Regions from separate parts of the Nitrospira marina genome, predicted to be linked through region 3. Evidence: riboswitches for the same ligand, from Rfam matches in the RefSeq annotation. Region 3 holds a riboswitch; each other region holds the start of a gene.

Region 1 (7,480 bases), 770 kb from region 3:
AATTGACCGCACAAAGCGGCTTGCGAGATGTGCATTTTGAATTTGATAGCTTTCAACTCAATGAACAAGCTAAGGCGACGTTAATGGCCAACGCGGAATGGCTAAAAGCCCATCCGTATGCGGAGATTACCATTGAAGGACATTGCGATGATCGCGGTACGGCTTCCTATAATCATGTTTTAGGTGAGAAGCGTGCCATTCGCACCAAAACCTACCTCACCAGTTTGGGAGTCCCCGCAGAGCGACTTCATGTGATGTCGTTCGGCAAGGAGAATCCGGCCTGTTGGGATTCAACCGAACCGTGTTTTCAAAAGAATCGGCGCGCTCATCTCGTTCTAGATATCAGTGTGGCCTCGACCCCAATGCCCTATGTCGCCGACCGCCGGGATTGGTAGAGGTTTGTTGCCGGGCATGGCCCGTTAATGGTTCCTGAGAGGAATAAAAAGACTATGCTAAGCCCTCATTCATTTTTGTATCGTTTGAGCGTTCAATTTGTCATTGTGGGGTTGAGTGTGACCTTGGGAGGGTGTGTGGCTCAACAGGCGGATGTGGTACGAATCAAGCGGGAATTGGACGCCAAGATCGGCCAGTTGGACAAGAGCAAAACATCACTTCAGCAAGCGGTGAGTGAAGCCAATACGGCCTTGGAGAAAGCGAATTCCCTTATTGCCAAACAGCGGGTTGAGATTCAGGAGTTGCTGCATGCTCGTGCCGAAGTGATGGACCAAGTTGCTACCTTAAAGGAGACGGACCTCTCCCAGGTTCGTGGAGGGCTTGAAAGCAATCAGAACCAGGTCAACGAATTAACCAAAAAAATGGCGCGGTATGACGCAGATATGAAGGAAGTCAAAACCCAGCTTCAACAATCTGAGCCTCTGGTCCATCAACTTCGAGATCGTTTAGCAGGGGAAGAGCACCTCCTGACAGAGCAAGGAGGTAAATTAGGCGAATTCCGGACTTCGCTGGTGGAGTACCAACAGGTGCTATCTTCCCTTCGCCAACAAGTTACCCAACAGGAACAGCAGGTGGCAGATTTACGCAAACAACTTGATCTCAAATCTCAACAACGTGATGCCCAGTTGCAGCAAGTTGGGGCGAATTTTGAAGAGGTTCGGCGAAGTATACAGTCGGTGGTAGGGACGTTAGAAAAATTTAGTGTCACATTCGGAGGGCGATTGGATGAACACGAGCAAAAACTCTCTCGCATGACTGGACAACCCGGGAGCCCCCTTTCCTCAAATGCTTATATGCACGAAAACATCGATCCGTCGATAAGGGCAGGGATAACCCGAGATTTCCTTTCTCAACGCACTCCACTATCGCCTCGGTCGGATGCGATGACTGCCTCACAATCTTCCAAGGAAAGCTCACGTCCAGTGGTGACCGGGTCGGTGGCCGCGTATGCTCCCTCATCCCAACTATCGAGGACGTTGCCGGCTCCGGTAGGGACTTCAGAGGCGGGTTCTTCCGGTCATGTCGATACGCGAAACGCTCAGGTGCTATACGACCGGGCGATGTCGCTTCTTCGTCAGGGAAACTTTGCCGAAGCTTCCACCGGGTTTTCGACATTTTTGCGGACATTTGCTGACTCTCCTTTGGCCTCCAATGCACAATATTGGTTGGGTGAATGTTATTACGGCGAAAGACGGTTCCAGGAAGCCATTGATGAATTTGAACGAGTATTTGCCTTTTACCCTTCCAGCAATAAAGTGCCGGCATCTCTACTGAAAATCGCCTATTCGCATATGGAATTGCGCGAATTACCTATGGCTCGGTCAGTCTTTCAACAACTTGTAAGGACCCATCCCCAAAGCCCAGAAGCCGAGAAAGCGTATGGTCGACTTCAAGAAGTGAATGCCTTCCTCGATAATCCTTCCTAAACTTCCAATCTCCTATGTATCGTTTTATTTCATCCTGTCTCACATAGCCTATACCTGATTTATTTCATTGGGCGCATGTCTTTGTCTGTTCAGGGGCAAACGAATCTCGCCATCTCGTCCCTGTTATAATTCCAGTAAGAATTGCCTGGGATTCTGTAAATTATCAATGAATCCTCCCCCCTCCAACTTCGTGTTTAACAGACCAGGTTCCCGAGCACCCAATTCAAGAAATTCCCTTCAGAAACCGAAGCTTCGCTTACGGTGATATAGCAATTGTGATTGATAAGATTATGCTATCTCAGAGCAGGGAAAATATTCAGACGTTAACAGGCCTCAGGGGGATTGCCGCGATATGGGTAGTGCTGTTTCACGTGTGTTTTGGGGAAGCAGATGGGTACTTGCCGGGATTCTATGAAAAAATTCAATGGGGGTTAGGAAGAAATATTATTCTCCAAGGAGTCTATGCTGTTGATATATTTTTTGTCCTCAGCGGATTCATTCTGACGTATGTGCATCGTCACGAATTTGAAACCCGATTGACCGTGCATGGAATCGGGAAATTTCTTTCGCTTCGATTGGCAAGAATTTATCCCATGCACCTAGTTGTCGTCGTGGTACTCATCGGAGCCGCCGCCCTTGGGATTTGGGATCAGAAGGTGATTTCGTATGGGGATGTCCTTCGCAATATCACACTCACCAATATGTGGGTTGATCCTTCGTTGAATACTCCTGCTTGGTCTGTGAGTGCGGAATGGTTCGCCTATCTTTGTTTTCCGATCATCATAAAACTGTTGGTTCCGATCCAAAGAAGAGACTTTCAATTCCTGGCCATCTTCTTCTTGGTTACCGTGTATCCGATGAGCATTCAGTTCTTCCAATGGCAATGGGAATGGCATTATAGCTGGGTTGCCGTGGCCCGTGTGTTGAATGGATTTATATTAGGGTGCATGATGTTTGGTGTTCAGAAGCATTTCGACATCTATAACGATTCCTTGCGCGCATCTCGCTGGTGCCTGGCTTTTGTGTTGGTATTTATGGTCCTCCTGGTATTGAGACTTCAAATCGTATTTCTATATCCCCTTATTCCGTGTATTATCGTGACACTAGCAAATGCACAAACGGGAATTGCCCGAGTATTCCGGAATAAGATTGTTGTATTTTTGGGAACCATCTCATTTGGGATTTACATGGTTCACTATCCGGTATTGGAAATTGTTCGATACGTACTCAATGAATACTATTCAGGAGTGAATTCTGAACTTCATCAACCTCTGTTGTGGATTCATTTAGGTGGAATTCTCGTTTTGGTGATTGCGGTTGCCTCCTTGTGCTATTTCTGGATTGAGAAGCCTAGCAGGGAATATCTCAAACGGAAATTAGTTGATCGAAAAATAAAGCTCCACCCATTACTGCCTCAAAGTGTCGATGGATAAAGTGCCCTATGCCTAGAGCAGCAGACTTGTTTTTCCAAAACGAGTTGCGCGATCTTTCCTAGACGGACAAGAGCCGGTTGTCCGACATGTTGACAATTGAGCGGCAGTCTTGTGATTGAGTAATCGGTGACGTCTTGCATGCTGGGATTGTTGATGCTCTTTGATGTGCCCGTTCGTCATTCCGGCATGAGGGTAGAGCTCACATTTGTCTTAATGAGGAAACCCGAGCCAGAGTTGGCAAGAACTTAATGATCTCCCGAAAATGTTGAGGTGTTCGCTAGGTGAGACGAATGCCTTGGTGGGCGGGAATCTCCGGGATCAGGGCGAAAGGGTGGTATGCGTGTTCCCAGGATTCTCCCCGTTGTTCAATCAACGATTGGTGAATGGGACCTAACCACTGGTCGGCTTTGCGAAGATATTCGATTTTATGTGGATTAATTCCCATAATCCGGCAACAAGTGGCATCGACGGCCGGAAGATTCCTCCCCATGACCAGGACGCCCGATTGGACAGGTGTCCCCATTATTGGACCATCCCCTTCCATTCCGATAATACCGTCGACAATGGCAAAGTGAGGTTTAAGAGTCGCATTGATATCCAAAATGGACTGCGGGATTCCAGCCTGGTGTAACACATTCTTCGGCCAACCATAATAATTTCCAGGCATCACGCCAAAAAAATTTTTCATGGATAGGGTCGCTCCGGCCCAATGGTGCGTTTTCATCTTGGCCAGCGAGACAACCCAATCGACTTCCTTGACTATTTGAGGAAGGGTCAATGTGGTCATCCTCGTCTGCCCCCCCAGATTAGGCATGACCACCCCTTCCATTGTGTTCAGATCTTGAAAGGGGATGTGATCTTCGTACAGCACATCTGCCAAGCCGGATTCCTCCAAGACTAAAAGAGTATCGTGGCGATGTCCGGGCCCTTCAGCCACGACGACAGACGTCGCACCCAGGGAAAGGAACGCCTCGACGGCTCCTCGTACGACCAGGGGATGGGTATTGATATGCGATAACGACTGATGTGGCTCAACCAAATTCGGTTTTAACAAAATGCGTTTTCCCTTGATCTCTGATGTGGTGATTCCCAATTCTTGCAATCCTTGGCGAATGAGGATCGCCAAATCAGCCTCGTATGTTCGTGCTTGACCAATGAAGGTCTGCGCGGTCAAACGTGGACCCATAAGCCAATGAAGAAGGGAGAATCCTGAGACCGCCAAACCCCCTCCAAGCAAACAAGCCTGCAGGAGTTGTCTTCTCGTAAGCCTAAGTTGATCCGTTTGCATGGGAGCGGTGGTCATGGCAGGCAACTTTTTCATTCTTGATGGTGTGCAAACGAAGCGGATTTTTGTGGTAATGATGCTGGGAATAATGAGTTTAGTCCTTGTTCCGCTTTCGCACCGCATAAGAGCAATGCCAATGAGGGAAGGGAATAGGACCCGTATCGCTCTTGACGTTGAAAGCAGTCTGAGACCAATTCCTCGGTATTTGTGGGTTTTAATTTCCAAGCCCCGAGGCCCAGAAGTGTCCAGCCGAGTGAAATGGGAGTTCGGAGGTGTGGAAGCTCATGTGAGAGATACTGGAGGCTTCGTTCAATTGTGTGAAATGGGGTGTCCCCGGCCAACGCCTGTAAGGCAATGGCCGTGCATTCTGGGAGGGGACGCAGTTCCCGGTTGAAGACGGTGGTACTTCCGTAATTCCATCCACCGCTGGGCAATTGACGATTGAGAAGCATCTGTTGCCCGGCTATGGCACGAGGGTGGGTGCCTAACCCCACCTTCTGCAAGGCCAGGACGGCGAGAGCCGTGGGTACGACCCAGCTGTGGGTGTCAGCAATCCATGGCCAGCCCCGGATGGCGGTGTCGTGTCCAATAATTGATGAGACGGGATTAGAAAAATGTCGTCCCGTAAACCCTATCAGATAGTCCACAGCGCGTGATTGCGTTTCTTGATACTGGGAGTCGCCTTCCCAAGCTAAGATGGCGAGAGGTGTTGGCCAAGAGGCTTCTGGGTGTGAGGGAGAAATGGTCACGCGTCCGTCGTTCGCCTGTTGGGAAGCTAAATACGCTCTTCCCCGGTTGCAGCTTTCATGACGGAAGGCATAGGAAGACAGTGCCAAAACAGCCCAAGCGGTTGCATCGGGTCTGGACTTTTCTCCCGAGTGATAGGGAAATCCTCCATTTGGTTGTTGCCCGGATTGGAGAAGTTCAAGGAAATGATGAAATGGGTTTTGATTCATAAAAGGAAAGGTCACCTTCTGAAGCCATTCAGTAAAGATGCGACTTCCCATGTTGTTCGGTTTGAACAGGAAGAACCTTAAAATTCCCAGGCCTTGCGACTTTGCTTTCTCCGCTTGAGGGTTTTCGCGGATTCTCTAGAGAGATCATGACACTCGTCTTTATTCTGGGACCCTTAAACCGATTCTGTCTGCTAGTTGAAGAAACGCTAGTTGGTAAGACGCCAAGCGCTTCCTGATGGTGGAAAGGAGAATTGCAGGTTCATTGAATGTTGTTCGCTGCAAGACGCAGCTTTTTGGCAATGCCTCTCCGGGAATTTTGAAGGTATTATAAAAACTATCCTCCTTGATCAATAAAGTCCGTTAACCCATCCTATTGTGAACCAATTTGAAAGATATTCTTCAAAAATCTTCGGCAAGTTTTTCCTGTGGAGGTCGATAATGAAGCATGAAAACGAAGAGCCACAGAAAACGAAATGGAAAAATTTCTTGGGTCTACGAACATTTAATCATGACCATGAAACATGGGTTCGGTCGGGTGCCCCTTCCCGATAAGGGCGAACACGTCGAAAGGCGTGGGCGCAAAACCACGGGTCAGGGTTGGTCCCTGATAGCCGGGTTGCCGAAGGCACGGAGAGCCAAGGGGCAACGTTTGCGTCAGAATTTTCCGGGCAGTCTGGCGTAACGAAAGTATTTACCTTCGCCCGTTAAGGAGATGCGCTATGGTTAACCAAGCAATGCGTTTCGTGAATGATGAAGAGGGAGCCACTGCTATTGAGTACGGCTTGTTGGCTGCTTTGATTGCCGCAGTGATTGTCACGGCCGTGACGGCTGTAGGGACCACGCTTAGCAATACGTTCAACCAGATTTCTAGTGATGTAGCGTCCAGCTAAGGAAAAGCTTCTTTCCGCAAAGGTATGTTGAAGTGCCGTTCCCGATACAGCGTGTCGGGGCGGCGCTTCGGCGGAATGTGATGAGTGAAGTTCAGATAAAATGATAGAGGAGGCCAGCATCATGCAGACAATACTCCTGAATCCCTATCATCACTGGTTAAAGCATTTTCTTCAGGATGAGGAGGGCGCGACAGCTATTGAATACGGCCTCATGGCCGCACTTATTGGCGCCACGGTGTTAACGGCTCAGGCTGCCTTGGGAAACGCGGTCAATACGATGTATGTGGACGCCATGGGGATCATCAACGGAGCGTTGGGGAGCTAAATTGATACTTGTCATGCCTCCCGTGAGCGAGGTTGATGGGATTTCCATCGGAAAGTTTCTCACTCCCACTCCTCATTGACCTACCTATACACCTTGTCGTCCTCGCTGGGGGCTAACTTATTAAAAAATACTACGCTGCCTGTGAGAGACAGTCAGCAGTGCTCTTGGGGACTGCGTTTTCCCAACATTTAAGTTGTTCAACTCTTTGTAGATCCCTTAACAATGGCTGGTGCGGGATCTGATCGCTTTTGAACTGCCTGTTAGTGTAATTGGGAGACACGGTCTGGTCGCTACCTCAAAACCATTTAGCCTGGGAGAGGCACGGTTTTTATGAAAACACGTCCAAGTCAACGGTTTCCCAGTTTAAGACAATCCGAGCGCGGCTCGACGGCGGTGGAGTTTGCCCTCATTCTACCGATTCTTGCGTCACTTGCATTTGGAGCGATCGATTTTGGGCGCATGTTGTGGTTTAAGGAAGTTTTGGTGAATGCCACCCGTGTGGGAGCGCGCCAGGGGACATTATTTGCTTCGGGCAATGGCCAGGCAGAAATTGAAGCAGCCATCACGGCTTCTCTTGATGCGGGAGGGGTGGATCCATCAGGGCTCTCGGTGGTGGTAAATGGGGTCGGAAGCCCACAGGGACAGCCGTTAAATGTGGTGTCTACCATCCCCTGGAATTATTTTGTCATCGATAAACTCATTCCTGCGATT
Region 2 (7,480 bases), 910 kb from region 3:
TTTAGAAAGGGAACTCTTCTCTTTTTCCAAACCCCCGTTGGACAACAAAGAAAGGTCCAATCAGAATGAAGAAATGGGAATTCAACGGCTATCTCATTTGAAGGCATTCAACCATCCCAACATAGGACTCACTCTCAATCCTGCCTGCCTCGAACTTTTAATGGCTAGCAAAAAAAAATGATGGATTCTATGCTTTTGTTGGGATCCCTTAATACCAATTGACCCGTTTTCGCTTGTTAGGAGAATAAAAAAGGGTTGCGTTTAAATGGTGTATGGGTAGTTTTTATCCTCCAAATTCGGAATCATAAGGGCAAGCCAATTTTGGACTTACCTTCCCCTCATGAATTCAAGCGAATCCAATTGGCCGAATCCGTTGCTTTAGGACTAAATTTGTGGCCTCCACAAGCCTTGCACACATTCTTTCTATGGAGTGGTTGGAATTCTTGAGATATACTATTTCCCCTCGCTCCTGCATCCCATACATAACTACATACACAACTTGTCGGGAAAAATGGCATACATTTTCAATGAAACATCATGTTTTTTCTTATTTAGTTGTCATGGACGAAAGGGAATAGTAGATTGAATGAAAATCGCAGGCAGAATAACTTTTTTGATCGGCTTCCCGCCGAATTTTCTCTCAGAGAGAATAAATAGAACTGTTGAAAGGAGGAAATACAATGAAAATGATGATGCCGGTATCTGTCATGCTTTGGATAATGTTGATTAGTGCCCCACTCCTGAAAGCAGAGGTCATTATTGAAACATCTGGAGGAGAAGAGGAAGCGATTTCTCTTGAACATCGTCAGGGAAACCCTCGACCAGGTAAAGCCCCAATGCGGATTGAAGAGCCGGATGGGACGCTACGACCTCTTCCTTCGGGCTCGATACCCGAGAGTCGTATGAGCACGGAGGGCTTACGGGATGTTCGGGATGCGGGGGGGGGGGCAATGGTGAATGTTGAGGGCCGGTTTCAGTCAATCCTGAAGGTGCCTGACGGAGCGGACCATGCGATTCATCATCATGAACCTGAGGTCTTAGAGCCATTGAAACCCTGAAGTTTGTTGGAAGACTCTTTTCATCCATGAATTATTCTAAAGTCGCCAGACTGGGAAACCCCGCTCCTTCTCAGTTACCGATACCCTTTGGCCTCTGCGTGTCTGGATTTCTGGTCGTCTTATTCTTTGGCTGCTTTGGCCCCTTGACCGAGACCTTCGGTGCCACCATTATTATTGTGAATAAAGATAGCCCCGGGGAAGGATTTAACGATCCTGCGCCTTTTACACCGGTGGGTGGAAATACGGCCACCACCCTTGGGGAGGCACGGTTGAAAGCATTTGAGTATGCGGCAAATATTTTAGCGCAGGTGCTGGTGAGCACGGTGGGCATTCGAGTCGATGCTCGAATTGATTCCTTAGGAACAGGAATACTGGGATCGGCCGGCCCCAATACCGTCCATCGGAATTTTCCCAATGCTCCTGTGGCGAATACCTGGTATGTCCAATCTCTTGCCAATAAGCTTGCAGAACAGGATCTGGATCTTACTACCAGTGATATAAGTGCCACCTTCAGTGCAAATTTCACGAATTGGTATTTTGGGCTGGATGCCAATCCCCCATCTGGACAATTTGATTTTGTTACCGTGGTACTTCATGAAATTATTCATGGCCTTGGTTTTTTGTCACTGGTTGATGTGCAAACCGGAGAGAAATTCTTAGGAACCAATGATGTTTTTATGCGTTGGTTGGAGCTTCATGGAGCCAGTCCGGCCAATTACCCCGTAATGACCGATAGCCAAAGGCAATTTGCAAATGTGGCGAGCCCGAATCTTCATTTTGTCGGTGTCAATCTTCAAGGCGGCTCCGGGGCCCTGACGGCCGGGCGAACAGATACTCATGTTCAGATGTACGCTCCAAACCCGGTTCAATTAGGTTCATCGGTGTCTCACTTCACGAACACGATTCAGCCTGATCAACTTATGGAGCCCGGTATAGCTTCCGGAAGGGCCATTCATGATCTCGGGTTAGCTCAACCTCTGTTGCAAGATTTAGGATGGATATTTGAAGCTGGCGTGAGTTTCCCAACTCGGAATGATGTCAACGGGGACGAGAAGGCAGACCTCGTCTGGCGCAACACAAGTACGTGGGCTGTTGCGATTTGGTTGATGAACGGTTCTACGATTGCTTCCTCCGGTTCATTGGGCGTGGTGTCGTCGAAGTGGCAGGTTGCCGGTACTGGAGATGTCAATGAGGATGGGAAAGCAGATGTTATCTGGCGTCGCAGCGATACAGGAACGGTAGCGGTGTGGCTGATGAATGGTCTCACTGTCACGTCGGTGGGTTTTCCGGGTAGTGTCTCTATGGATTGGCAAATCGCGAGTGTGGGTGATGTCAACGGCGACGGGATGGCGGACCTCGTTTGGCGAAACACGAGTAGTGGGGAAGTGACGATTTGGTTAATGAGCGGCTCCACGATTGCCTCTTCCGGTCACTTGGGTGCGGTGCCGTTGGAGTGGCAAATAGCGGGAACGGGAGATATGAACGCCGATGGAAAAGCGGATCTTATATGGCGGAATACCCTTACCGGCGTAGTGGAAGTGTGGCTAATGCAAGGGCTCACGGTCCTGTCAATAGGTTTCACCGGAGGGGTCTCCACGGATTGGCAGATTGCAGGGGTGGGGGATGTGAATGATGATGGGATGGGGGACTTGGTTTGGCGTAAAACGAGTAACGGGGAAGTTGCAATTTGGTTGATGAATGGGGTGACTCTCAGTTCGCCGGGGTTTTTTGGCGAGGTGCCTCAGGGGTGGGAGATTGCCAGCACCAGTGATGTCAATGGGGATGGGCGCGCAGATATAATTTGGCGTAACAGGCAGACGGGTACGGTGGCGGTGTGGATGATGAATGGGCTCACTGTCATGTCGATTGGCTTTCCGGGCAGTACCTCAATCAATTGGGAAATCCAACATTAGGCAAGGTTTAAAAAGAAATCTACAACCTTGTGTTCTACCCAACATTCAGGAATGTGTCTAAATGGTTGTCTTCTAATGCAAGCGAGGTGAAGTGCGAAACGCATGTGAGCGCATTTGCCGGGCGTCTAAGAGATGGTTGGGGATTAAGAGCACCGGTCGTTGTCTTAGTTGTCACGCTGATGCTGGAATTTCCTTTTTTTTCTAATGGGAAGTTATTGTGCACCGCTTTTAAGAGGTGAAATAAATTCGAGCAGTTTGAAATTAGTCCAATTAGGAAGGCATGATCTGGTGATGACAAACCTTTTCCCTTATATGTGAGCATGGATATGCTGACGGCCAATATGAAATGGTGGTGGGCAGCTATGCTTGCGGGCAGCATCTTGCTTGCGGTACCTGGGCATTCCGAGATTGGGGCCATCATAGGCGATGTGGTTGGGCATTTTTTTTCTGCCCTGATCTTAGCCATCGTGCCGATTCTGGGGTATCGTCTGTTTTATGAACGGATTGGTGAAAAAGAAATCACATATATCTTTGGTGCCGCCTGGATCTATCTTGTGTTTTCGCAATTGGTTGGATGGTAAGAACCTACCTTACATAGCACTGAGTTTAGTTATTCACCAGGTTTTAAAGCATTATCTGCATTCCCCCTCAACAAAAAAAAGAGGAATACAGGGCGTTTGAAACTCACCGATGCGGTAGATTGCGAGTCCCCTCCGGTTAAATACTTGATGGCACTTCTGATCACAATGATGCGTTAGCAGTGATCCCCTGCCCTCTCTTTGAGAGCGTTTATCTCGCCCGCAAACTTGATTTTGATTAAATCACGGGGGAGAACATAAACAGACCTGTTGATTTTAGTCATCGTAACGCACGTGTTGGCCTCCTGAGCAGAGAAATTGGGTTACTTTACGGATTCCTTAGGGACCGACTCATGTGAGGTCGATTTTCCTGACAAGGCGGCTTTGAGAAATTGCCCAGGTTTCCTGTGCTTCAGGTGAAGGTTCATCAGATTAGAGGTTCGTTAATACATTGCGTCTGTTTAAGCAAAAGATTGATTCATGATCCATGGGATCCATTTTTCTACAATTATCTTTGTTTTAATGTAAATAAGGTTTGGCAGTCTTCCTGGATTCTTGAGAAATTGGAATTTCTCTTTCCCACGATTCAAGGATCTGACAAAGATTCCGATGAAGCATCCAGACCTAAAAACGGTTGTATCCTGAAAAAAACAAACCATCTGAAAGGGTGGGACGCAAAGCTATGGGCCTACGTCTCGGATTTTGAGATAGGGTTGCCAGGTTGCCAGGCAAGCCACAGAGTCTCCTTGATTATGAGCGGAGTGGCTTCGCTCGGCATGACTCACATGCATAAAGGAGATCTCGTATGTCACACGATCAAGGTTTCTCTCAAATTACCTACCCCCATACCCATTCCTTTCGATCCGTATTTAGGTCATTATGGACCATTGTTCTTTTTCTCTGTCTTTTTTCCTCCAATGCACTGGCGGGAGAAGTCACCCTAGCCTGGAATCCTCCTTCCGCAGAATATGGTGGATTCATTGTCGCCTACGGGACTTCAAGCGGCACTTATTCGGAGACTCAAGATGTCGGAGCTCAGGCCATTTATACGGTGACAAGCCTGACTCCCGGTCAAACCTATTATTTTGCGGTAAAAGCTTACGACCGGGCTCGTAAAATTGAAAGCCCGTTTTCAAATCAGGTGAGTGTTACCTTGCCTATCGTTAATGCGCGTCCTGCTCCTCCAAAGGATGTAAAGGTTTATTGAGATTCGTTTTCTGGGAAAAATAGTTACAAATAGATTGTATTTGGATGGGTTGCATCAACGGAAATGTCGTAAGCCGTTTTCACCCGGGATTTATGAAGCGGGCTCCGTGATAATGAAGTCTCCCTACCTCTAAGGACATTTGCAGAACGAGGATGTTCTGCAAATGTCCTGTTTATAAAGAATTCTTCTCCGGCGTTCGTTAAATAATGGATATGAGGACAGGGTCGATGACCTGAAGTCTCATTTCTCAAGTCCCACTCCGTCGAGATTTTAGTAACTGACCTCAAGAAATTTACATGAAGTCCTGTATTATCCCTGTACCTAACACTGAAGTCTTCCGGTAGAGTTTTATTTGTTTTCCCCACCTTGATCGACTTTATCTTGTAATTTTGGTATTCATCCCCATCTAGAAAAACAGTTTACGAAAAAAACCTTATACTTCACTTATACTGAAGCCAGAAGGACTGTTTCTTGTGCGGGTTCCTATGGTAGGGTCCATCCCTCATCAGGGAACTCATCTTGCAATTGACTTAACAGACTGATGAGGGCACCATATCTAAGAGTTGGTCATGCCCAAAACTATAGAGTATTCTTCTGACTCCACCCCCCCGCACTTCCATCGAATTGAAAATAATAAGGTAGATGTAATGATTAATTTCGTATGGCGAAAAATAAGAGCGGTGCGTCTTTCCCCATTTGCCACAATGCGTGAGCGGAAACGGCCATTTGCTGTTATTCTGAGTGTTCTCGTTGTCTGTGAGGTATTTTCCCCGGTCGGGGGACAGGCTCAATCTTTTTCTGATATGGGACTATTTTATTTTACCGGGTCTCATCGGCCTATTCAGAATCGGGGGGGGCTTTTTCGTGAATATATGACGGGAAATGGTTTAGGGGATGGTATCAAAGCCGGTCCGGTCCTACTCCGCCCGTTTGTAGGCGTATCGGAAGTGTATACCGACAATGTGTTTAAGAGAGACACAAATACGAAAAGTGACTTTCTTACGACCATCGCGCCTGGAATTCAGGCGTTCATGCCGTTTGGCGGAGGTAAGCATTCTGTCCTTCTTGACTATCGTGCTGCCCAATTTCTCTACGCAAAATTTACTGAAAATAATGCCCTGGCCCAAGATGCTCTTGGCCACGTCAGCTTGAATTATCCTGGTGGTCTAGCAATAGATTTGCAGGGAGGCCATTTAGAAGGGTTTGACCCAAGAGGATCGGAAGTGGATACCCAACAAAGGGATATTACCAAATGGAATATGAATCAGTTTTTAGGCCAGATTGAATTTACGGGACAAAAGGCTGGTATTCGTCTTCGCACGAATTTTGACGATTTAAATTACACCAACAATGGGCAGGCTGCCCCGCGTGACCGGAGCCGGGCTGGTGCCAATCTGAGTGTGTTTGTAAGGGTAACTCCCTCAACCCGGGCTCTTCTTGGCGTTCGAGTAGTGAACAATGATTATAATACTAATAAGCAGCAGAATAGTTTCGGTTACGGGGCGTTTACAGGCTTCAGCATGGCACCTACCCGCCAGTTTTCCGGAGAATTCAATATTGGGTACCAGGTTTTAAATTTTGACCACGCGCCTATTTCTGAAGAATCAACTCGTGGTCAAAACCTCCTTGCAAAGGGCTTAAGCCTAGGATCGGAGCAGCAGACTTTCTGGTACATGCGAGGAAATTTGGCCTGGAACCCCACGTCCCGGTTGAGTTTTAATATCCGTCCCTTTTCGAATATTAATCAGTCAGCGGTTCAGGGTACCTCCACCTTTAAACGAATAGGCGTTGACGTTTATGGGAGACAGTCGTTTACGGAACGTCTGGCCCTCAGAGGAAATTTTTACTATGCCAACGATAACTTTAATACGAATAGAACTGATGATCAATTTCGATTCCGAATTGGACCGGAATACCGTACGGTCAAATGGCTGGGTTTTCGCTTAGATTATATTTTCGAGAAGAGAAGCTCAAACATAAATAATTTTGAATTCAACAGTAATACGATCATGCTTTCGATCCAAGGAATAATCTAGTAAGACGGAATGCACTTTTGATTGATTCATTTATTTCTCTCGAGATTGTTTTCTTGACCTTCGCCATTTTTGGGACTAACATTTTTGTGAGTTATTGAGATCGCCCCGTGGCGGTAGTCCTCCTATCCCCTTTTAACAACATGGGGTGAAGTTTTCGGTGAGGATTTTTAATCCAGAAATCCCTTATTTTTTCCGTATGTTCCCGATAGTGAGATCTTTTTTGTTGTGGCAAGAAAGCACCAATGGCTAAGAGACGGTATGGAAAATATTCGTTGGTGGGATAAGTCCATGTTTTTCCGTGTGCACTGCTAGATAAGGAGACTCACAATGAGGCCCAAACAAGGAATGCCTAGATGGATAAGAGGATTGGTGCTAATGGTCTTCTTAATATTTGGGGCACTTGTGGGACAGGGGATGGCATTATCCCCCGAAGTCCCAATCCAAGTTGAAGGTGATCGGCTAACAGGTCATCTCTCACAGGTGACCTTACGAACGGTGCTGGAGCAATTGCAGAAGCAGTTGGGTATAAAATATGAGGCCCCTGTCGAAGAACTGAATAGAGTCATTTCGGTCGATCTTCAGCAAGACAAAATACTTCCGGCCTTGGCCAAAATTCTGGCGCAGTGGGATTATGCGTTTACGGTCAATGCCGCGGGACACCTGCAATATCTCTATGTAACCCCAAAAG
Region 3 (7,480 bases):
CAGCCACGACGGTTTCGGAGTCAGCCGCACGTCATAGGCCACCGTGACGGACACCGGTTGATTCACCGTAAAGCGGAGGAAGGCCGCCGTCGTGGCCGCTTTATCATTATTGGCCGTTTGGATATAAGCCGCGCCCTGCACATTCGTAGGGACCGTGGTAAATGTGTAGGCGCGGTCGCGATACACCGTCCCTCCGACGCGAAGGCTCGCTGCGGACACGCCATACGCTGCCCCACTAGCGACGGTCAGGTTGGTAATAGCTAATGGGCCCGTGGTCGGATTGGTAACAGTGGTGGTAACCGGGGCTGAGGGTTGAACGATGACAGAATACATGCTGCCGCTCTTCCCGCTGGCATTGCCCCCGAGAGTGATCGTTCCGGCCGGAAAGGCCCGAACAAAGAGGTGGAGGGTCGTATCCGAGGTCACCAGATTCTTGCCTGTATCGGTAAAGCTGCTCAACCACGACGGTTTTGGCGTGAGCCGCACGTCATAGGCCACCGTGACGGACACCGGTTGATTCACCGTAAAGCGGAGGAAGGCCGCCGTCGTGGCCGCTTTATCATTATTGGCCGTTTGGATATAAGCCGCGCCCTGCACATTCGTAGGGACCGTGGTAAATGTGTAGGCGCGGTCGCGATACACCGTCCCTCCGACGCGAAGGCTCGCTGCGGACACGCCATACGCTGCCCCACTAGCGACGGTCAGGTTGGTAATAGCTAATGGGCCCGTGGTCGGATTGGTAACAGTGGTGGTAACCGGGGCTGAGGGTTGAACGATGACGGAATACATGCTGCCGCTCTTCCCGCTGGCATTGCCCCCGAGAGTGATCGTTCCGGCCGGAAAGGCCCGAACAAAGAGGTGGAGGGTCGTATCCGAGGTCACCAGATTCTTGCCTGTATCGGTAAAGCTGCTCAGCCACGACGGTTTCGGAGTCAGCCGCACGTCATAGGCCACCGTGACGGACACCGGTTGATTCACCGTAAAGCGGAGGAAGGCCGCCGTCGTGGCCGCTTTATCATTATTGGCCGTTTGGATATAGGCCGCGCCCTGCACATTCGTAGGGACCGTGGTAAATGTGTAGGCGCGGTCGCGATACACCGTCCCTCCGACGCGAAGGCTCGCTGCGGACACGCCATACGCTGCCCCACTAGCGACGGTCAGGTTGGTAATAGCTAATGGGCCCGTGGTTGGATTGGTTGTGGAAATAGTTGTTGGTGGCGTAGTTGGATTGGCGACGGTTCCGGTAACCGGAGCTGAGCTTGTGGTATTGCCCGCCGCATCGCGGGCAATCGCCGTCAAGGTATATTGACCGGGAGCCACTCCAGTCGTGTTCCATTTTTGTGAGAAGGGGAGTGTCGTATCTTCCGCCCCCAGGTTGATCCCATTGAGTCGGAATTGTACACCCACCACTCCAATATTATCTGTGGCGATGGCCGATACAGTAACGGTGCCACTCAGGGACTTCCCATTTTGCATGCCAACCAGAGCTACCGTGGGAGGGGTGATATCGGGAGCGGGGCCCTTCGCTGGTTGAACGATGACGGAATACATACTGCCACTCCCCCCACCGGCATTACCCCCGAGAGTGATCGTCCCGGCGGGGAAAGCCCGAGCATAGAGGCGGAAGGTCGTATCCGAGGTCACCAGATTCTTGCCCGTATCGGTAAAGCTGCTCAACCACGACGGTTTTGGCGTGAGCCGCACGTCATAAGCTACCGAGACGGACACCGGTTGATTCACCGTAAAGCGGAGGAAAGCCGCTGCCGTGGCCGCTTTATCATTATTAGCCGTTTGGATATAGGCCGCGCCCTGCACACTCGTAGGGACCGTGGTAAAGGTATAGGCGCGGTCGCGATACACCGTCCCCCCGGCTTGGAGGCCGACGGCGGACACCAGGTACGTGGCTCCACTGGCAACGGTCAGATTCGAAATACTGAGCGAGGAGGACGGCGGCGGACTAGAAGAACCGGAAGAGGGGGAGGACGGTGCGATATATTTTTTCACCTCGGGGGAGGGAAGACTTTCATTGCCCGAGGCATCGAAAGCCGTAATCGTAAAATAGTGCGTTTTGTCCGTGGGTAAGTTGGTATATTGATGGGTCGTGATCTTCCCGACCGTCGTGGGAACCCCATAAACCCCGGGGTTGGTTCCTCGATAGATCCGATATCCCGCTAAATTGGCCTCTTGATTGGCGGTCCATTGGAGGGTGGCCGAATCACTGGTCGCGGCTTGTGCCCCCTGCGGGAGAAAAAGGAGGCAACTGCCAAGGATACACCACGCTAGACACCTTTTTAGACGACTCGCCGCACGACCATCGGACATGGGATACCTCCTTCGCACACATACAGAGGCCCCATTCCCGCACGTCTCTCTTTCTTCGGTAACCCGGCTATCAGAAATTCTGACCCGTGGCTTTGCGTCCCCACTTCACAATGGGTTTGCCTTTATCGGAAAGAGGCCACTAGTTTACGTTGTGTTATGCCATCTTCTTTCGAATGATCCAAACTCGCTTTTGAGTGAGGAGACACGTGACCAATTACTTCACGGGCTTTTATCGGTGGATCCCCAAAAGCCTTTAGGCATCAACCAGGCAGGGAAGGTTAGAGAATTCTTCTGGCACTTGCCGCCTAATCATGATCGTTCTTGACCGGCACGGTTGTCGGGTCTTCTTCACCATCCTTGAGACGTGCGCAAGGCATGAAGACCCGAACCTTGCTTGACGAAACCCTCCTGTTTGGAACACGAAAAGACCCGTTCGCGACGCATTCCTTCAGCGAAAGCTCAGCCGGCATCGCATCCCCTTCACAAGAACCCATCTGGGATTCAGCTATCTCCAGCATGGAGCTCTCATGGCAGGCAAGCCTGATTCCAAGAACATAAGACGTTCACGCCAGCCACGTTCTACACCTGAAGAAGAATAGCCATGGTCATCGGGTGGAACGATTTTGTGGAGGAATCGACCATAAGGGCTTACCCGCCGTCCAAATAGGCCTAAGCAAGACCAAGCCTTTCACATTTTGACATCCACAAGCAGGGCGATGGCCTTACGGATTTGCTCACGGGCACCAAGAAGGACGAGGACATCACCTGGCTCTAGAATCGTATCGCGAGATGGATTGGATTGCGTCACGCCATCCCGTGTAATCGCAATCACCGAAGCGCCCGTCCGTCCATGGATATGCAACTGCGTCAATGGTTTCCCCAGCACGGGAGAATCGTTTTCCACCCGACAGGTATCGACTTGCACATCAGCCAACGTTCCAGCACGCAGATGGTGAGCTAACTCAGGGAGCTCCCCTCTCCGGAGTAGGAGATACCCCTCCCGACGAATTTGTTCAACTTTATCTTGAATTCTGTCCTTCGGCGTCTGATAGGTACGAAGAACCAAGGCAAAAATCTCAATTGATGTTTCGAATTCTTCCGGCACGACATCATTGGCTCCTAGTTCTTGAAGATCTTGCAATTCCTTTAAATAGCGTGTTCGTACGACAATATGAAGAGTGGGATTTAGTTGTCGTGCTTGTTGAACAATTCGGCGCGCGCCAAAAGGATCAGAGGTAGCCACCACGAGTACTCGTGCCAATAAGATTCCGGCTTGAGTCAACACTCTGGGATTCGTCCCATCCCCATAGAGCATGATGCCCCGTCCTTTTTGATCAGCCTGCACGACATCAGGATTGACGTCCAGAACCACAAATGGAATCTCCATATCACTTAAAACCCTGGCAAGATTCCGGCCATTTAAGCCATAACCCACGATAATGACATGGTCTTTGACCTTAATCTTGGTACTTTGCGCATTGACCTGACGTCGAGGAAACCAATGTTTCAGGCGGTCAAGGGCCTCGGCGCGTCTAGCTAGGCGGGGAGCCCATTGAATCAAAAATGGGGTAATTGTCATGGACAACACCGATACTGCAAGAAATATATTATAGGCTTGCGTGTCCAATAATCCCTCTCCCTGACCCACCCGCGCGAGGATAAAGGCAAATTCTCCAACCTGCGCTAATGCCACCCCCGTTAACAAAGCAGAAGAAACGGGAGCTCCAGCAAGGAATACCGCTCCGGTTCCTGTAAGGAACTTGCCTAACACAACAAGCACCAACAATCCCATCACCAGAATGGGAAATTCGGCGATGACCGAGGGATTCATTAACATCCCCACTGAGACAAAAAATAAACTATTAAAACTATCCCGAAAAGGAATGACTTCGGCCAGTGCTTGATGACTATATTCCGATTCAGAAATCACTAGCCCCGCGATAAATGCGCCAAGAGCCAATGACAATCCGGCGAGGGAGGTCAACCAAGCCGTTCCCAGCCCCAATACAATAATCGACAGGAGGAATAACTCTCGACTTCGAGTCCCCACAATTAGATGAAGAACATGAGGGACAAAAACCCGAGCAGCCAACACGATCAATCCCACAACCATAACGGATTTCACGAGCGTTTCGACAATGACCCCTGTTTCCCCTTGGGAACCCGTTCCCAGTACCGGAGTCAGTAAAATCATAGCCACGACGGCTAGATCCTGAAAAATAAGAATCGCCATGGTCGCTTGCCCATGCAACGCATCCATTTCCCCTCGATCCCCTAGAATCTTGAGGACAATGGCGGTGCTGCTCAACGACAACAACAGACCCCAGAAGACCGATTCTTCCCATGATCGACCCAGAAACCAGCCCCCAAGTGCTACAGCACTCAGCATGCTTAAAATTTGCAGTGGACCTCCAACCCATAAGAGCCTTCTGGAAGCCCGTATGCGCGAAAGAGAAGTTTCCAAGCCTATGGTAAATAACAACAACACCACACCGATTTCGGCGAGAGTTTCGACTTGGTGTAGATCTGAAATGAGGTTCAGGCCGTAAGGCCCCACTAAGGTGCCAGAAACTAAAAATCCCGCAACTGCCGGTAGCCGGAGTTTTTGAAAAACAAAAACAACCAGAACAGAAATAGAAAAAATAATGAGGACATCCCGTAGGATGTGGACTTCACTCATCTTTCGGAGGTGCGGCCCTGGGCAATGACTCCCATTCAGGGTATTTCCAGCAATGAACAGGAACAGGATAAAGGAGACGGGGATGATCTCAAGAACCCATCATCCCTCGGATTGAGAATAATGTCTACCATGCGCTGCGCCCCATTCAACAGACGTGGGCCAATGCTCGTTCGTTTAGGATCGGAAGGAGAATCGAGATGCGTCCTTCCAGGCCCATCCCGATTAGTTGAGAAGATCAAAAGAATTTCACAAGCGGTCTGAAGGCGAAAAATCCTGAAAAAGCCAGGGAGCCTCCTGAGCCCTGCGTTTTTCATAAGCGGTAATGGCAGATTCGTGTTGAAGCGTGAGCCCAATTCCGTCTAATCCCTTTAACAAGCAATCCTTGCGAAATGGATCCAAGGTGAACGAATACTTCTCCCCTTCAGGAAGGGTAACCACCTGCTGAGCCAAGTCGACTGTGACACGATATTGGTCGGTATGGGCTACTCGGTCAAATAATGTTTGGATGTCTTCTCCTGGAAGCTCGACGGGGAGAATCCCATTCTGGAAACAATTATTGTAGAAAATATCGGCAAAACTCGGAGCCAGAATACAACGAATGCCATAGTCCAACAAGGCCCATGGAGCATGTTCCCTTGAGGATCCACACCCGAAATTTTCACGGGTCAGCAGAATCGTGGACTCTTGATAGCGCGGTTGGTTGACAAAAAAATCAGGATCCGGAGACCCATCTGCCCGCCGCCGCCAATCGGCAAACAATCCCTCTTTGAGGCCGGTGCGATGGATCGTTTTCAAATATTGCTTCGGGATGATTTGATCCGTATCGACATTTCCACGATTTAACGGAGCGACCGTTCCCGTCAATATAGTAAAGGCTTGCATATCTATCTCCCGTGTTATGCTAGAGGAAGGAATAGCCATCCTGAAGACAAAAGAATTCCCTTAATAACCTCACATCTTCCAATCACGAATATCCACAAAATGTCCTTCAACCGCAGCAGCAGCAGCCATGGCAGGGGAGACTAAGTGCGTCCGTCCGCCCTTACCCTGACGTCCCTCGAAGTTTCGATTACTGGTTGAGGCGCATCGTTCTCCCGGTGTGAGCACGTCCGCATTCATGGCGAGGCACATACTGCACCCCGGTTCCCGCCATTCAAAACCCGCTTCACGAAAAATCCGATCCAACCCTTCCTCTTCCGCTTGGTGTTTGACTAACCCTGATCCTGGGACCACCATAGCCTTGACGCTTTGAGCGACGCGCTTTCCTTTGACATATCGAGCTGCCACCCGCAAATCCTCAATTCGTGAGTTTGTGCAGGACCCGATGAAGACTCGATCGACCCGTATGTCACATATAGGGATGCCAGCTGGCAACCCCATATACGCCAAGGCCCGTTCTGTGGCCATCCGCAATTTTTCATCCGCAATGGATCCAGGATCGGGCACATGGCCATTCACATCCGTCACCATTCCCGGATTGGTCCCCCAAGTCACTTGAGGAGAAACATCTTCCCCTCGCAGCTCAACAACCTTATCAAACCTGGCTCCAGGGTCGGTTTTCAAATTCAGCCAATCCGACTTCGCCTGTTGAAACAGCGCTCCTTTCGGACTGAGGGGTCGGCTCTTCACGTAAGCGACCGTCGATTCGTCTGGACTGACAAGACCAGCGCGGGCTCCCGCTTCAATAGACATGTTACAAAGGGTCATCCGTCCCTCCATTGAAAACGATCGGATCACCGAACCCGTATACTCCACGACAAAGCCGTTTCCACCACCAATACCAATTTGTCCGATAATCGCCAGAATCACATCTTTGGAAGAACAATAGTCAGGAAGCGCACCCTCCACACGAATTTCCATAGTTTTTGGTCGTTTCTGGACCAAACATTGGGTCGCCAGCACATGCTCGACCTCCGATGTCCCAATGCCAAACGCCAAGGCGCCAAATGCCCCATGAGTGGAGGTATGAGAATCTCCACACACAATTGTCATCCCCGGTAGCGTCAACCCTTGCTCAGGTCCGATCACATGAACAATGCCTTGCCGAATATCTTCCATCCCATAATAGGTTATGCCGAATTCTGCACAGTTGCCTTCCAAGGTTGAAATTTGCAAGGCACTCATCGGATCGGCAATGCCCTGCGACCGGTCGGTGGTTGGAACATTGTGATCGGGAACAGCAAGCGCAGCGGTTGGACGTCGTGGCCTTCTTCCAGCTAACCGAAGCCCTTCAAAGGCTTGAGGAGAGGTCACTTCATGCACCAAATGTCGGTCAATATATAATAAGGTAGTTCCATCTGGTTCTTCACGAACCACATGTTGATCCCAAATCTTTTCAAACAATGTTTTGTTTGCCATGGAATGTATCCTTCTTTTTGAAAATTTTCGGACTCTAATTATCTACATTCATCCCCTTCTGGCAAGTGCCAGGAAGAGTTTTTTCCAGAGTTGTATCCATCTCCGCCTTTTCTTTGTGGT

The links. Region 3 has a riboswitch for cyclic di-GMP ahead of LX98_RS18540 (Ig-like domain-containing protein). Riboswitches for the same ligand answer to the same signal wherever they lie in the genome.
Region 1: linked by a shared signal. The riboswitch ahead of LX98_RS15045 (Flp family type IVb pilin) and the one ahead of LX98_RS18540 (Ig-like domain-containing protein) in region 3 are both predicted to bind cyclic di-GMP.
Region 2: linked by a shared signal. The riboswitch ahead of LX98_RS14450 (fibronectin type III domain-containing protein) and the one ahead of LX98_RS18540 (Ig-like domain-containing protein) in region 3 are both predicted to bind cyclic di-GMP.

The regions. Positions count from the first base shown of each region.
Region 1 is NZ_JCANTH010000001.1:3,523,499-3,530,978, reverse strand. Features, by position in the region: gene LX98_RS15070 (OmpA family protein) at 1-395, shown strand, start outside; gene ybgF (tol-pal system protein YbgF) at 450-1,880, shown strand; gene LX98_RS15060 (acyltransferase family protein) at 2,171-3,313, shown strand; gene LX98_RS15055 (DUF362 domain-containing protein) at 3,591-4,634, opposite strand; gene LX98_RS15050 (hypothetical protein) at 4,631-5,554, opposite strand; cyclic di-GMP riboswitch class I at 6,098-6,178, shown strand; gene LX98_RS15045 (Flp family type IVb pilin) at 6,274-6,444, shown strand; gene LX98_RS15040 (Flp family type IVb pilin) at 6,566-6,769, shown strand; gene LX98_RS15035 (TadE/TadG family type IV pilus assembly protein) at 7,100-7,480, shown strand, end outside.
Region 2 is NZ_JCANTH010000001.1:3,385,907-3,393,386, reverse strand. Features, by position in the region: gene LX98_RS14465 (hypothetical protein) at 681-1,058, shown strand; gene LX98_RS14460 (FG-GAP-like repeat-containing protein) at 1,085-2,971, shown strand; gene LX98_RS14455 (hypothetical protein) at 3,298-3,552, shown strand; cyclic di-GMP riboswitch class I at 4,189-4,278, shown strand; gene LX98_RS14450 (fibronectin type III domain-containing protein) at 4,355-4,756, shown strand; gene LX98_RS14445 (outer membrane beta-barrel protein) at 5,404-6,792, shown strand; gene LX98_RS14440 (hypothetical protein) at 7,168-7,480, shown strand, end outside.
Region 3 is NZ_JCANTH010000001.1:4,296,469-4,303,948, forward strand. Features, by position in the region: gene LX98_RS18540 (Ig-like domain-containing protein) at 1-2,322, opposite strand, end outside; cyclic di-GMP riboswitch class I at 2,377-2,453, opposite strand; gene LX98_RS18545 (cation:proton antiporter domain-containing protein) at 3,011-5,002, opposite strand; gene leuD (3-isopropylmalate dehydratase small subunit) at 5,249-5,884, opposite strand; gene leuC (3-isopropylmalate dehydratase large subunit) at 5,954-7,360, opposite strand.